4 regions of the Micromonospora sp. NPDC000668 genome follow, and region 1 is predicted to be linked to each of the others. Evidence: riboswitches for the same ligand, from Rfam matches in the RefSeq annotation. Region 1 holds a riboswitch; each other region holds the start of a gene.

Region 1 (3,709 bases):
AACGCCCGCGCTGCACGCTCACCCCGCGCCCCCGCTCACACCGCGTTCCGCGCCCGCGCCATGATCGCGCTCGATCCTGGATGTAGTGGCCTGTTTCGGTTCGGAGGCCACTACATCCTGGTTGTAGCGCGATCATGGGCGGCCTGGCCCGCGATGGTGGGCCATGCGCCGGGCCCGGCGCCCTGCCGATCACGGCCGGTCCGGCCGGCGGCGGTGGGCCGCGCGACCGGTCGTCGCCCCCACGGCTTGTACGTGGAGAGCACCGTCGCAATGATCATCAGGCTGGTCGACACCGCAGGTGCGATCACCAGGTCGGCGCGGTCCCGGGCGGGCAGGGCGACGCCCAGCGCACCGGCGTGCCGCAGGTTCGGGGTGAGCAGGAACAGCACCAGGCCGACCATCACCGTGGTGATCACCAGCTTGGTCAGGACCCAGCGGTAGCGCAGCAGGCCCCACGGGGTGAGCACTGCGCTGGCCACGCCGACCAGCCAGACCAGCACGCTCAGCGGAGCGAACAGCACGGTGCCGACCAACGCGGCGGCCGGGTAGACGACGGCCGGGTCGGCACCGCGCAGCGCCGCGACGCCGAGGGTGAGCAGCACCAGGTCGGTGCCGAGCCAGCCGAGCGACGTGACCAGGTGCAGGGTGAGCAGCGCCTTGCGAGCGCTGGGCGGTAGTCGACGCATACGAGCGATGCTGCCGCCGGACCCGGCCGGGGTCGTCCGACCGCCGGCGACATCCGGGGTACGCCCGCTGACGTACTCCGGCCGGCGCCCCGCTCAGCGGGGCGCCGGCCGGGTCGGGTCAGTACACCGACAGGTGTACGTGGTTGGTGTGGTCGCTGGACGGGTCGCCACCCGCCCCGCTGTACGACTTCCACCCGCTGCTGGGCAGCCAGATCTGCCGGTACCAGATCACGTACAGCACGGCGAGCCGGTCGGCGTTGCGGATGAAGTAGGCGGCCAGGTTGTTGCCGTACGTCTTGTCGCCGCCGGTGGCGTCCCCGCCGAAGCCGTTCGTCTGCGCGGCGAAGTCGCAGGCCCGGCCCTTCGGGTGTTCACCGGAGCCGCCGGAGCGGTGGCAGGACACGTACCGGGTGAAGCCGGCGGCCTTGGCCTGGTTGAGCGCGTGCAGGGTGCGCGGGGTGATGCAGCCGGTGGCCGGGGTGGGGTCGTTGACGCTGCACGACTCGGACGGCCAGGAGCCGTCGGAGTTGCGCGGCGCGGCCTGGGCGTTGGCGGCGGAGGTGCCCCGGTTGGAGCCGCTGTCGGCCGTGGTCTGGTTGGTGGTAGCCACTTTCAGGGCCCGTTCGGCCTGGTCCTTGCGCTTGGCCATCACGGTGACCTGCTTGCGCTGTTCGCGGATCTCGCCGTCCAGGGCCACCCGGGTGCGGTTGGCCTCGTCCTTGGTGGCGAGCAGTTCGCGCAGCACCCGGTCCTCGTTGGCGGCGACCGCGTCCAGCGCGGCGGCCCGGTCCATGAAGCCCTCCGGGGTGTTGCTGTTGAGCAACGCCGACATCGTGCCGAGCCGGCCGGTGCGGTAGGCCACCCCGGCGATCTCGCCGACCTTGCCGCTGCGTTCGGTCAGCTCGGTCTCGGTGGTCTTCAGTTGGGTGGTGAGCTGCTGCTGCCGCTGGACGGAGGTGTCCAGGGCGCGCTTCGCGTCCAGGTAGCCCTTGCTGGCCGCCTCCAGTTGGGCCCGCAGCGCCGGGGTGCCACCCTCCTCGTCGCCGTCGGGTGCTGCGGCGGCCCGCAGGGCGGTCTGGGGAGCGGCCGAGGCGGCGCCGGCCGGGAGTGCGACGCCGAGGGCGAGCATCGCGACGATCAGGGCCGCCAGTCGGGCGGCGGGCGGTCGTGCTGGTGCCACTACGCATGTCCTTCCGTCAGCCGCCGACCGGGTTAGCTGACGGGTTCGGGACGGAAGATCCCTACCGCTGACGCGGATGCACCCCAGGAACATGGTTCCCCGGTTCGCCCGCTCGGGCGATTAGGCGGCGGCCGCCACCGGCGCCGTTAGGGCGCCGCCGGGTGGAGGCCGGGACCGAGCCTACCGGGGCCGGTGGGACTGATGCAGCCGATGTGACGGACGGTGCGTGCGTCGTCACGATAAATTCGGGCGAAGTTGAGGAAAGCTCCAGAAAAAGGCGTTACCACCGGATCGAACCGCAGGCCCCGGGGGCGGCGCCGGGCTCGATCTGCAACGTCGCGTGCTCGATCCGGAAATCCTCATGCAGGGCGGTACGCGCCGCGGTGAGCACCGCGCCGACCTCCGCGTCGGGCGCCATCGTCAGGTGTGCGGAGGCCACCTCCATGCCCGAGGTGAGCGTCCAGACGTGCAGGTCGTGCACCTCGACCACGCCGGGCACCGCGGCCAGCCGGTCGTGTACGGCGGTCACCTGGAGGTGTTCCGGGGCGGCCTGCACCAGGATGCGGACCGCGGCCCGCCCCAGCCGCCAGGTGCGCGGCAGGATGAACACGCCGATGGCGACCGCGACGAGCGGGTCGGCCCACCACCAGTCCGTGACCTGGATGAGCAGCGCCGCGCCGATCACGCCGAGCGAGCCGAGCAGGTCGCCGAGCACCTCCAAGTAGGCGCCCTGGAGGTTGATGCTCTCCCGGGCACCTGAGCGGAGCAGGGCGAAGGCGGCCAGGTTGGCGAGCAGGCCGAGCGTGGCCACCGCGAGCATCGGGCCGGCCAGCACCTCGTGCGGGTCGCCGAACCGGCCGATCGCCTCGATCACCACGTAGACCGCCACGCCGGAGAGCAGCACGGCGTTGGCCAGTGCGGCGAGCACCTCGAGCCGGTAGAGCCCGAAGGTGCGCTGCGGGTCGCCCGTGGTCCGCTGGGTGGCGGTGATCGCGGCGAGCGCCATCCCGATGCCGAGCACGTCGGTGAACATGTGCCCGGCGTCGGAGAGCAGGGCCAGTGAGCCGGTGTGGAAGGCGGCCACCGCTTCGACCACCATCAGGGCGGCGAGCAGCCCGAACGCCGTCCAGAGTCGGCCCCGGTGCTGGTGCGCGGCGTTGGCGACCGACGCATGGTGGTGGTCATGACCTGCGCCCACGAAACCACCCTCCGCCGTCGGTCCGGATTTGGTCAAATGTATGCGCACATCGCTATGTATGCAAGTGTAAGGCCGACGGTCGCCCGGTGGGGGCTACCGCCGCAGGTCAGCCGATCGGGTCGATGGTGGTGAGCCGCTGAGTGGCCCGGGAGAGCGCGACGTAGAGGGTGCGCACGCCCGCGCCCGGATCCGCCCGGATCTCGCTCGGGGCGACCAGCACCACCCCGTCGTACTCCATGCCCTTGGCCTCCAGGCTGGTCACCACCTGCAGCCGCGGCGCGCCGAGCACGCCGAGCCAACCGGCGACCTCGTCGCGGCGGGGGACCGGCGTGATCACCCCGACCGTGCCCTCGACCTCGGCCAGCAGGCCGGTGGCCGCCTCCACGATCGCGGTCTCCAGCGCGGTGGGGGGCACCACCAGCTCGACCGGATCGACCCCGGTGGAGCGGACGGCTGTCGGCAGCAGCAGGTCGGGGTAGAGCCGGCGGATCTCCGCCGCTGCCACCGCGAAGATCTCCGACGAGTTGCGGTAGTTGGTGGTCAGCGTGAAATCGTGCCGCTTGCGCCGGCCCAACGCGTGGTCACGGGCCCGGTCCAGCTCCTCCGGGTCGCCGGTCCACGCGGTCTGCGCCGGATCGCCCACCA
Region 2 (3,709 bases), on a different contig from region 1:
CGTACCGTCGGGGAGGTGGCCCGGCTCGGCGAGGCGGCGCTGGTGTCACTGCTCGGCGCCGGTGCCGGTCGACACCTGCACGCCCTGGCGCACAACCGCGACCCCCGGGCGGTCCAGGTCGGCCGCCGGCGCGGCTCGATGGGCGCGCAGCACGCGCTGAGCCGTACGCCGCACGCGCCGGCAGAGCTGGACGCCATCCTGGCCGGCCTGGTCGACCGGGTCACCCGGCGAATGCGGGCGGCCGGACGGTCCGGGCGCACGGTGGTGCTGCGGCTGCGCTTCGGCGACTACACGCGGGCCACCCGTTCGCACACCGTAGGCAAGGCGACGGCGGACACCACCCCGCTGCTCGCCGCCGCACGGGCGCTGCTGCGAGCCGCACTGCCCGAGATCGACCGGCGGGGCGTCACACTGATCGGCGTCTCGGTGGGCAACCTGGACGACAACCCGGTCCAGCCCGAGCTGCCGTTCCACCACGACCCGGGGGCGGAGTTGGACGCCGCGGTGGACGCTGTCCGCGACCGGTTCGGGTCGACGGCGCTGACCCGAGCGGTGCTGCTCGGCCGGGAGCCGGGCGTCGAGATGCCCCTTCTGCCGGACTGACCGAAGGGCGGTCGGCCTGCGATCAGAGACACATCGCAGCAGGTCGGCGGTTTAGCGGCCGGCGGATGGGGTGACTCTTGAGAGGAACAGCCTGACAGGGGGGACCACCATGCCCGACGACACCAGCAACCGTCCGAGCCGCCACGAGCAGCGTCCCGGCGACCTGACCGACCCGCTGCTCTGGCAGCTCGCGGTCGACGTGCTCAGCGCACACGAGCCGGACGAGGACGGCGCCTGCGGCAACCTGCTCTGCGCCGGCCAGCCGTGGCCGTGCGCTGCTCGCAGGAACGCTGAACAGTCGCTCCAGCTGTCCCGTGGTGCGACAGACGCACCGGCCACAGCCTCTGCCGAGCGGGGCGAGGATGGCACCGCAGACGCTGACTGGTCGGCGACGGACGCTCCGGCCCCGCGCCGCGCCTGGTCGGCCGGCTCGCGTCCAGGGGCGGCCGCCTCGGCCGCCTGACGACCACCTGCCGGGGCACCCCTGCTCGACACACGCCTGCGGGCGCTCAACCGGACTCCGGTCGAGCGCCCGCGGGCTCGTGCGTCAGAGGCTGAGCCGTTGACCCGGGAAGATCAGACCCGCGTCGGCGCCGATCAGCTGTCGGTTGCCCTCGTACAGGGCCTGCCAGCCGCCGGCCACCCGGTGGGTCTGGGCGATCTCCGACAGCGTGTCGCCCGGCTTGACCAGGTACGTCTCGCCGCCCGTCGTCGGCGCGGTGCGCTGGTGGTTGCGGGTCGCCGGCTGCTCGCCGCGCGACGACCGCTCCTGCGGCTTGGTGGTCTTCGTCGACGACTTCCCGGTCGACTTCGTGGCGGAGCCGCTCGACGAGCCGCCCTTCTTGCCGCAGGTCGGCCAGGCACCGATGCCCTGCCCGTCGAGCACCTTCTCGGCGACGGCGATCTGCTCACCACGGCTGGCCAGGTCGGCGCGGGCGGCGTACTTCTTGCCGCCGTAACCGGCCCAGGTGCTCTGCGAGAACTGCAGCCCGCCGTAGTAGCCGTTGCCGGTGTTGATGTGCCAGTTGCCGCTGGACTCGCACTGGGCGATCGCGTCCCAGTTGACCGCGGCCTGGGCCGGGGCTGCCGGCCCGAAGAGGGCGACGGCCCCGGTGACCGCGCCGACGGCCAGCGTGCCGACGGCGACGCGGCGGGTGGTGACCCGTCGGTGACGGGGCGTGTATTCAGATGTCATGTGAGCTTCCTCCACGCCGACGAGGTGAGCTGTCGGGTTCGGGCCGAGGAGCCCGGCCGCGCGGTGGCGGCTTCACCCCGAGGTGACGTGCACCGAGGAACCTGGGTCCCCCGCTCCTGCCTGGATGACTGGCCGGCCGACCGGCGGCAGGATTTGGCGTACCGGTGGCGGTGTCCGCATCGGCGAACCTGACCGACGTTAGGCACCGTCGGTGACGATCGCCCACCCCCTGTGAACTTCTTCACCGGGGCACGCGGGGCGGTCCACGCAGCGGTTGCGGGCGACCGGAGACTGTGCAGTGACCATCATGGACCGTTTCCGACCAGGTCGTTGTCTCAGGCGACGTGGCGGAGCGCGGGAGTGTTCGCCCGCTGGGAGCGCGGGTAGCGGGCCACCGTGCGGCCCGGCCGGCGGAGCCCGTTGATCGGGCGGCCCGCCGGCCGGACGGGTCAACCGGTCAGAGGGTGCGGGCCAGCCGGTCGGCGAGCGCCCGGGTGAACCGGGCCGGGTCGGCAAGCTCGCCGCCCTCGGCGAGCACCGCCAGGCCGTACAGCAACTCGGCGGTCTCGGTCAGAGCAGCGGAGTCGCCGCCCTGCTCGTGCGCCTTGCGCAGCCCCGCGACCAGTGCGTGACCGGGATTGATCTCCAAGATCCGCTTCGTGGACGGGATCTCGTGTCCCATGGCCCGGTACATCTTCTCCAGGGTCGGGGTGAGATCGTGCGCGTCGCCGACGACGCAGGCCGGTGAGGTGGTCAGCCGGGACGACAGGCGGACCTCCCGGACGCTCTCTGCCAGCGTGGTGCCCAGCCAGTCGAGCAGTGCGGCGAACTCCTGTCGCTGCTGCTCACGCTCGGCCTCGGCCTGCTGCTTCTCCTCGTCGGTGTCCAGGTCGACCTCGCCCTTGGCGATCGAGCGCAGCGGGCGGCCGTCGTACTCGCCGACCCGCTCGACCCACACCTCGTCGACCTGGTCGGTGAGCAGCAGCACCTCGTGGCCCTTGGCCCGGAACGCCTCCAGGTGCGGGGAGTTCTCGATGGTGGCCCGGGAGTCGCCGGTGGCGTACCAGATGTCGTTCTGGCCGTCCTTCATCCGTGCGACGTAGCCGGCCAGGTCGGTGGGCTCGGCCGGGTCGTGAGTGGAGGCCACCGACAGGATCTCCAGCAGGGTGTCGCGGTTGTCGGCGTCGTCGATCAGCCCTTCCTTGACCACCGCGCCAAACTCGGTCCAGAAGGTGCGGTAGCGCTCGGGGTGGTTGACCTTGAGGTCGCGGACGGTGGCGAGGACCTTGCGGACCAGCCGGCGGCGGACGATCTGGATCTGCCGGTCCTGCTGGAGGATCTCCCGGGAAATGTTCAGCGACAGGTCGTGCGCGTCGACCACACCCTTGACGAAGCGCAGGTAGGTGGGGACCAGCGCCTCGCAGTCGTCCATGATGAACACGCGCTTGACGTAGAGCTGGACGCCGCGGCGGCCCTGCGGGGCGAACAGGTCCAGCGGGGCGTGGCTGGGCAGGAACAGCAGCGCCTCGTACTCGAAGGTGCCCTCGCCCTTCATGTGCACGACCTCGAGCGGGTCGGCCCAGTCGTGGCTGACGTGCTTGTAGAACTCGTGGTACTCGGCAGCGTCGACCTCGTCGCGGGACCGCGCCCAGAGCGCCTTCATCGAGTTGAGGGTCTGCACCTCGCTGGTGGCGTCCGCGCCGTCGGCGCCGGGCCGCTCGACGCTCATCCGGATCGGCCAGGCGATGAAGTCGGAGTACCGCTTCACGATCTCCCGGATGGTCCACTCGGCGGTGTAGTCGTGCAGGTTGTCCTCGGTGTCGGCCGGCTTGAGGTGCAGCGTCACCGTGGTGCCCTGCGGCGCCTCGTCGACCGTCTCGATCGAGTACGTGCCCTCGCCGGCGGACTCCC
Region 3 (3,709 bases), on a different contig from region 1:
CAGGTCAAACGCGTGAGACGAGGTGCGGGATGAGTAGTCCCGGTACACCCGGCGGCAAGCCGGGTCCGCAGCGGGCCACCGACCGGGCGCCAGCGCTCACCGAGCCGGCCCGGGCGTACGCCGAGCTGGCCGCCGGCAACCGGCGCTTCGTCAGCGGCGCCCCGCGCCACCCCAACCAGGACGCCGGGCACCGGGCGGCGGTCGCCGACGGACAGCACCCGTTCGCGGTGATCGTCGGCTGCTCCGACTCCCGACTGGCCGCCGAGATCATCTTTGACCGGGGGCTGGGCGACCTCTTCGTGGTCCGCACAGCCGGGCACACGACCGGCCCGGAGGTGCTGGGCAGCGTGGAGTACGCGGTGACCGTGCTCGGCACTCCGCTGGTGGTGGTGCTCGGCCACGACTCCTGCGGCGCGGTCCAGGCGGCCCGGGAGGCGGCCGCCACCGGCACCCCGCCCCGGGGGCACCTGCGTGCCGTGGTCGACGCCGTGCTGCCCAGCCTGCGTCGCGCCGAGGCCGAGGGGGTGGACGACATCGACGGCATCGTCGACATCCACATCGCGCAGACCGTCGAGGCGCTGCTCGGCCAGTCGCCCGTGCTGGCAGCCGAGGTGGCGCAGGGGCGCTGCGCGGTGGTGGGGGTGTCGTACCGGCTCGCCGCCGGCGTGGTGCGCCCGGTGGCCGCAGTGCCGGCTACCGCCACGGCGCTCGACGTACCGACCGGGCCCAGCACGGCGGCCGGCCCGACCGCGCCCGCCGCCGCCTGACGCGACGAGGGCCGCCCCGCGACGCGGGACGGCCCTTCGACGGGTGGACATGCGGTCAGAGCATCGACATGTGTACGTGGTCGGTGTGGTTCGACGGCCCGCTGTACGACTTCCAGCCGGTCGCCGGGAACCAGATCTGTCGGTTCCAGATCACGTAGTAGATACCGAGCCGGTCGGCGTTGCGGATGAGGAACGCGGCCACGTTGTTGCCGTACGTCCGGGTGTCCTCGTTGTGCCACGGGCTGAAGCCGCTCTTCTGCAACGACCAGTCGCAGGCGCGGCCCTTCGGGTGCTCCCACGGCCCGCCGGAGCGGTAGCAGCCGACGAACCGGTTGAAGCCGGCCCGCTTGACCTCCTTGTACGCGTGCAGCGTGCGCGGGGTGACGCAGCCGGAGGTGGTGGGGTCGTTCTCGCTGCACGACTCGGACTTCCAGTCACCGTCGGCGGTCCGGTTGGGCCCGATCCGGGCGACCGGTGAGGTCGCCGACACCAGGCCGCCGGTGAAGCCCTTCCCACCGACCAGCGCGAGTGCCTTGTCGGCGTCGCGCTTCTCCTTCGCCATCAGGGCGGTCTGCTTCTGCTGCTCGCGGACCTCCGCGTCGAGGGCCAGCTTGGCCTGCTCGGCGCGGGACTTCACCGTGTTGACCTCGGAGAGCTTCTTCTCGTTGACCATGTTCATCTCGTCGAGCACCGCGGCGCGCTGGACGAACGAGTCGGGGGCGTCGCTCTCCAACAGCATCGCGATCGCGCCGATCCGGCCGGTCCGGTACGACTGGGCGGCGATCTGCCCGACCTGGGGGGCCAGCTTCTTCAACTCCGCGTTGGCCCGGTCGACCTCCGCCGCCAGCTCAATCTGCCGCTTCTTGGACTTGTCCAACTTGGACTTGGCGGCGGAGTAGTCGCGGTTGGCCTTCTCGATCACGTCGTTGAGCAGCGCGGGCTCGCCGTCCTCCTCGTGCCCGGACGGTGTGGGGGTCGTCGGGGCGGCGTGCGCCGGGAGGGGGCCGGCGAGCACGGTCAGTGCGGCGATCACGGCCACCACGGGTGTCAACCAGCGGCGTAGGGGTGCCGTCACAATATTCCCTTCCGTCGACCGCCGACCGGGTTAGCTGACGGGTTCGGGGCGGAAGTGGCCCCTACCGCTGACGCGGATTCACCCCACGTGCCTGGGTCCCCGGCTCGCCAGCTGGCGATTGGGCGGTGGCACCGCAGGCGCTGCGTCGCGCCTTCAGCGGTAACCGGCAGCGAGGTTACCCGAGAGTCGACCGGCTGAGCTACGTCCAGATGCCGACTAAAAGCGTCATTTCGCCATGGCGCTGAGTGACCAGTGACGCGGTTCTCAGGGCGGATGCCCCACCTCGTCACGCTGAGGAGTGTCACCATGCCGTCTCCGTGCTCCTGTCCGGCTCGTGCCACCGGTCGGTGGCGGTGGTTGGGGGTGTGGCCCGCGTCGGATCGGGTCCGGTTGGGTCGGGTCGACCCGTGCGCGGTGAGCTGAGTGCGGCCAGTGCCTCCGCGCGGTCCGGCCTGGGTCGCTCGGCGGGCGGCTCGGCGGCCGGGTCGGCGGGCGGCTCGGCACCCGACCGGCCGGCTGCGGTCACCACGGCGGCCAGTCCGGTGGTCAGCGGTACGGCGGCGATGAGGCCGAGCGTGGCGACCGCGCTGCGGACGATCTCCTGCGCGAGGAACTCGCTGGTCAGGATCTGCCCGAGCGGTCGCGAGTCGGCGGTGAGCAGGAGCAGTAGCGGCAGTGAGGCACCCGCGTACGCCAGCACGATGGTGTTGACGGTGGAGGCGATGTGCGCCCGGCCGACTCGGGTGGCCGCCCGGTAGAGCTGCAACCGGGTCAGCCCGGGGTTGGCGTTCGCCAGCTCGGTGACGGTGGCCGCCTGGGTGACCGTCACGTCGTCGAGGACCCCGAGCGAGCCGATGATGATCCCGGCGAGCAGCAGGCCGTGCAGGTCCACGTTGGCCTGGAACATCGACAGCGTGGTGGCGTCCTCGCTGCCGAAGCCGGTGAGGTGGGTGGCGGCGGTGGCGATGGTGGCGAGCACGCCGGTCAACACCAGGCTGCCCAGGGTGCCGAGCACCGCGACCGAGGTTTGCGCGGTGACCCCGTGCGTCAGGTAGAGCACCACGAACATGATCAGGGCGGCGCCGACCACCGCCACCAGCAGCGGTGATCGGCCAGCGCCGATCCCCGGGAGCACGAAGGTGAGCAGGATGGCGAAGCTGGCGGCCAGCCCGGCCAGCGCGGCCAGGCCCCGCCACCGGCCGAACGCGACGATCGCGGCGGCGAAGACCACCGCCAGCCAGACCAACGGCGTGCCGCGCTGGTGCTCCGCGATGTTCCAGCTGCTGGCGACGGGATCGGCCGGATCGGTCAGCTCGACCAGGATGACCTCGTCACCGACCTCGACCCGGGGTGCGCCGGGTCCGTCCGGCACCGGCGTCTGGACCTGCTGGCCGGCAGCCGGCCCGTCGGCCACCCGGACGTCCACGGTGCCGCACAGCCCGGCCCCGGCGTCCGGCGTGCCCTCGGGGCTCGGTGCGGCCGGCGGGCACGGCTCGGTCACCACCCGGGTCACCGTGCCGTGGTAGCGCGGCACGTCCGTGCCCCCGGCGGTCTGCGGCGACCCGTCGCGTGGCCAGAGCACCACCGCGGCGAGCACGGTGGCGACGAAGAGCGGTACCACGGTCGCGATGAGGATCCGTCGTACCCGGGGCGGGGCGGACGGAGTGGAACGGCTGTGGTCGGAACCCAATGCGAGACTCCCAACGATCCGGTGCGGGGTACGTGCCGGCGGGCCGGTCGGTTCACCGCCGCCGCGGGAATGCGGCGACGGGCATGACGAATCGCTGGGTGGCGACATGACGACTACGGACGGTGAGTGCTCGGCGCGGTCGACCGGAGGCGACGCCACATCGTGGCGGCGTCGGCG
Region 4 (3,709 bases), on a different contig from region 1:
GAGTGCAGCGCGTAGCGGCCGTCCCGTTCGAGGTCGCGACGCTTGGGCGAGTCGACGATGAAGCAGAACAGCCCTTCGTCGGTGATGACCGGGGAGACCGGATGGACCCGGGGCCCGCCGTCGGCGCGGACCGTGGCCAGGTAGCCGAAGCCCGGCCCGTACTGCTGGAGGAGAACGCGGATCCCGTCGGCGAGTCGGGGCTCGTCGGCGGCGAAATCGGACCAGGAAGCCATGCACGCATTCTATCGAACAAATGTACGAGTAGCGACCTCGACGCGCTGGTCACCGGCACCGGATCTGGCCGTTGCCGCCAACGCCGCTATGGTGGTCCGATGCTGCTCTCCGACCGCGACCTGGTCTCCGAGATCAAGGCCGGCACGCTGGGCCTGGAGCCGTTCGAGCCCACCCTGGTCCAACCGTCCAGCATCGACGTACGACTCGACCGGCTGTTCCGGGTCTTCAACAACCATCTCTACACGCACATCGACCCCGCCATGCAGCAGGACGACCTGACCTCGGCGGTGGAGGTGCCGGACGGCGAGCCGTTCGTGCTGCACCCGGGGGAGTTCGTGCTCGCCTCGACGCTGGAGGTCATCTCGCTCGGCGACCAGCTCGCCGGCCGGCTGGAGGGCAAGTCGAGCCTGGGCCGGCTCGGCCTGCTCACGCACTCCACCGCTGGGTTCATCGACCCGGGCTTCTCCGGTCACGTGACGTTGGAGCTGTCGAACGTGGCGAACCTGCCGATCACCCTCTGGCCGGGCATGAAGATCGGGCAGCTCTGCATCTTCCGGCTCTCCTCGCCGGCCGAGCACCCGTACGGCTCGGTGGTCTACGGCTCGCGCTACCAGGGTCAGCGCGGGCCGACGCCGAGCCGCGCCTGGCAGAACTGGCGCGCCTGGCCCACCCGCTGACTCGGTAGGGCACGACGGACAGACGACGAGGGCCCGCCGCGACGGATCGCGACGGGCCCCCGATCATCCGGGATCAGCCCGGGCGGCCGTAGCTGTGGATCGGGCCGTCGTCGACCTTCTTCATCTTGACCGGTTGGCCGGCCTGCGAGGCGTGCACGACCCAGCCATTGCCCACGTACATCCCGACGTGGTGGATGTCGCTGTAGTAGAAGACCAGGTCACCGGCGCGCAGGTCGGCCCTGCTGACGTCCTTGGTCACCCGGCTCTGCTGGGCGGCGTTGTGCGGCAGCGACACCCCGGCCTTGGCCCACGCGGCCAGCATCAGCCCGGAGCAGTCGTACGAGTTCGGGCCCTCGGCACCCCAGACGTAGGGCTTGCCGATCTGGGCGCAGGCGAACTTGACGGCCACGCCGGCACCGCCGCCGGGGTAGCTGGCCGGGCAGGGCGCCGGACGCAGCGGACCGCCACCGCCGTTGCCGTACACCTTGAGGCGCAGCTTCTGCAGCCGGTCGATCTCCTCGTTGATCTGCTTCTTCTTCGCGGCCAGTTGGGCCTCGGTCCGGGTCAGCTGGGTCACCATCTCGTCCAGCGGCGCCTTCTGCCGGGCCAACTCGTCGCGCAGGTCGGCGACCTGCCGGACGTCCTGCTGCTGGTTGTGCGCGAACCGGTCGAGCATCTCAAGCTGACCGACGACCTCGCTGGGCGATCGGCTGCCCAGCACCGCGTTGACGGTGGAGACGTTCTCGCCCTTGTACGCGCGGACGGCGAGGGCGCTGACCTTGTCCATGGCAGCGTCGACCTGGCGCTCCAGTGGGGCGATCCGGGCGGCCAGCGCGTCGGCCTGCTTGCGCTTGACGGCCAGGTCGGCCCGGGTGGCGTTGTGTCGTTCGATGATCGGTTCGAGCTTGTTCCAGTCGGCGTCGATCTGGCGCTCGATCTCGGCGACAGACGGGTCCGCGTGGGCCGCCGTGGCGCTGCCGGTCAGGACGACGGCGACGCCGACCAGTGCGGCGAGAGCGGTGGTGAAGCGGGACCAGCGTGAGCGCGGCACGATCGACGTCGGGCCGGCTGACGCCGACCGCTCGGACGACGGCCGCGGGGCATGGAGTGCCACCGGGTTCCGTACTCCTTCTTCCTGACCGCCTACCGGGTTAGCTGACGGGTTCGGGCGGGAAGTTGGCGCCCTACCGCGATGGCCGCGGATTCACCCCGGGAAAACCTGGGTCCCCGGTTCGCTCGGAAGCGACTCGGCGGTGTCGGTCCGTCACCACCCGGGCTGGGCGGAACTGCTATCGGGCCGACGAATGACCAGAGTAGAGACGGCTGTTACCGATCCGCAACCCGTGCGGCCGTGACACTCCGTACCGGTTGGAAGGGGTCACGGACCGTACGCGAAAATTTCTTTCCGACCGCTTCGATAGATGGAAAGGTATTGACGCGAGCTCCCGGGCGGCGCGAAGGTGACCTCACCTGCACCCGCGATATCTAGGGGGTTCGATGCACCATTCAGCCCTGTCGACCGGCCGGCGCGCACTGCTCGCCGTCGCCGTGGTCGCCGCCGCGACCGCGGTGCCGCTACCGTCCGGCCCGGCCGTCGCCGCGCCCGTCGCCGACCGCCAGCAGCAGTACGCCGCAGCGGCGGCCGAGTACGGCGTGCCGGAGAGCATCCTGCTCGGCGTGTCGTATCTGGAGTCCCGCTGGGACACCCATCTCGGCACCCCGAGCACCAGTGGCGGCTACGGCCCACTGCACCTGACCGACGCCGCTCACGTCACCACGCTGCCCGCCGGTGGCCACGTCGACGAGGGCGAGGACCCGCGCGGCGACGAGTCCCGGCCGCTGACGGTCACCGCGCCCACGGTGACGGGATCACGGCAGGCCCCGCCCGCGGCGGCGGCGCTGCAGACCCTCCAGGCCGCGGCAAGCCTCGTCGGAGTCGGCGCGCAGACGCTCCGCTCCGATCCGGCCGCCAACATCCGGGGTGGGGCCGCGCTGCTCTCCTCGTACCAGAGGGATCTCGGCGGCCCGGTCGGTGCGGTGAGTGACCCCGGTGCCTGGTACGGCGCGGTAGCCCGGTACTCCGGCGCCGACACCGAGGCCGCCGCGGCGGCCTTCGCCGACGAGGTGTACGACCAGATCCGCGTCGGCGCGAGCCGGCGGACCGACGACGGCCACCAGGTCACCCTGACCGCCCGGGCGGTCAGCCCGGACGCCGGTGTGCTGCACCGGCTCGGGCTGCGGCGTGCGGAGCGGCCGGACGGGCTGGAGTGCCCGGTCCGCCTCGCCTGCGAGTGGATTCCCGCGCCCTACGAGAAGTACGGGCCGGGTGCCAGCGACTACGGCAACCACGACCTGGGCAACCGGCCGGCACAGCAGAAGATCGAGTACATCGTCATCCACGACACCGAGGGCTACTTCGCGCCCAGCGTCGACCTGGTCAAGCAGGCGGACTATCTGGGCTGGCACTACACGCTGCGCTCGGTGGACGGCTACGTGGCCCAGCACATCAAGGCCAAGGACATCGGCTGGCAGGCCGGCAACTGGTACGTCAACGCCAAGTCGATCGGTATCGAGCACGAGGGCTTCGCCGGGCAGGGCACCTGGTACACCGAGGCGATGTACCGCACGTCGGCCAAGCTTGTGCGGCACCTGGCGTTACGGTTCAACATCCCGCTCGACCGCCAGCACATCATCGGCCACGACAACGTGCCCGGCACCATCGCGGCGAACGTCGGCGGCATGCACTGGGACCCAGGGCCCTACTGGGACTGGTCGCACTACTTCGACCTGCTCAAGGC

The links. Region 1 has a riboswitch for cyclic di-AMP ahead of ACFY29_RS08325 (coiled-coil domain-containing protein). Riboswitches for the same ligand answer to the same signal wherever they lie in the genome.
Region 2: another riboswitch for cyclic di-AMP. It lies ahead of ACFY29_RS27680 (transglycosylase family protein); the one in region 1 lies ahead of ACFY29_RS08325 (coiled-coil domain-containing protein).
Region 3: another riboswitch for cyclic di-AMP. It lies ahead of ACFY29_RS12435 (coiled-coil domain-containing protein); the one in region 1 lies ahead of ACFY29_RS08325 (coiled-coil domain-containing protein).
Region 4: another riboswitch for cyclic di-AMP. It lies ahead of ACFY29_RS14665 (NlpC/P60 family protein); the one in region 1 lies ahead of ACFY29_RS08325 (coiled-coil domain-containing protein).

Annotation. Positions count from the first base shown of each region.
Region 1 covers NZ_JBIAYP010000001.1:1,797,895-1,801,603, reverse strand. The annotation lists gene ACFY29_RS08330 (hypothetical protein) at 111-686, opposite strand; gene ACFY29_RS08325 (coiled-coil domain-containing protein) at 805-1,866, opposite strand; cyclic di-AMP (ydaO/yuaA leader) riboswitch at 1,872-2,003, opposite strand; gene ACFY29_RS08320 (cation diffusion facilitator family transporter) at 2,147-3,064, opposite strand; gene ACFY29_RS08315 (HelD family protein) at 3,171-3,709, opposite strand, start outside.
Region 2 covers NZ_JBIAYP010000006.1:58,231-61,939, reverse strand. The annotation lists gene dinB (DNA polymerase IV) at 1-603, shown strand, start outside; gene ACFY29_RS27685 (hypothetical protein) at 713-1,066, shown strand; gene ACFY29_RS27680 (transglycosylase family protein) at 1,151-1,798, opposite strand; cyclic di-AMP (ydaO/yuaA leader) riboswitch at 1,798-1,967, opposite strand; gene htpG (molecular chaperone HtpG) at 2,256-3,709, opposite strand, start outside.
Region 3 covers NZ_JBIAYP010000002.1:635,059-638,767, reverse strand. The annotation lists gene ACFY29_RS12440 (carbonic anhydrase) at 30-767, shown strand; gene ACFY29_RS12435 (coiled-coil domain-containing protein) at 823-1,842, opposite strand; cyclic di-AMP (ydaO/yuaA leader) riboswitch at 1,846-1,977, opposite strand; gene ACFY29_RS12430 (YibE/F family protein) at 2,144-3,532, opposite strand.
Region 4 covers NZ_JBIAYP010000002.1:1,093,920-1,097,628, forward strand. The annotation lists gene ACFY29_RS14655 (pyridoxamine 5'-phosphate oxidase family protein) at 1-233, opposite strand, end outside; gene dcd (dCTP deaminase) at 333-911, shown strand; gene ACFY29_RS14665 (NlpC/P60 family protein) at 985-2,025, opposite strand; cyclic di-AMP (ydaO/yuaA leader) riboswitch at 2,038-2,174, opposite strand; gene ACFY29_RS14670 (N-acetylmuramoyl-L-alanine amidase) at 2,409-3,709, shown strand, end outside.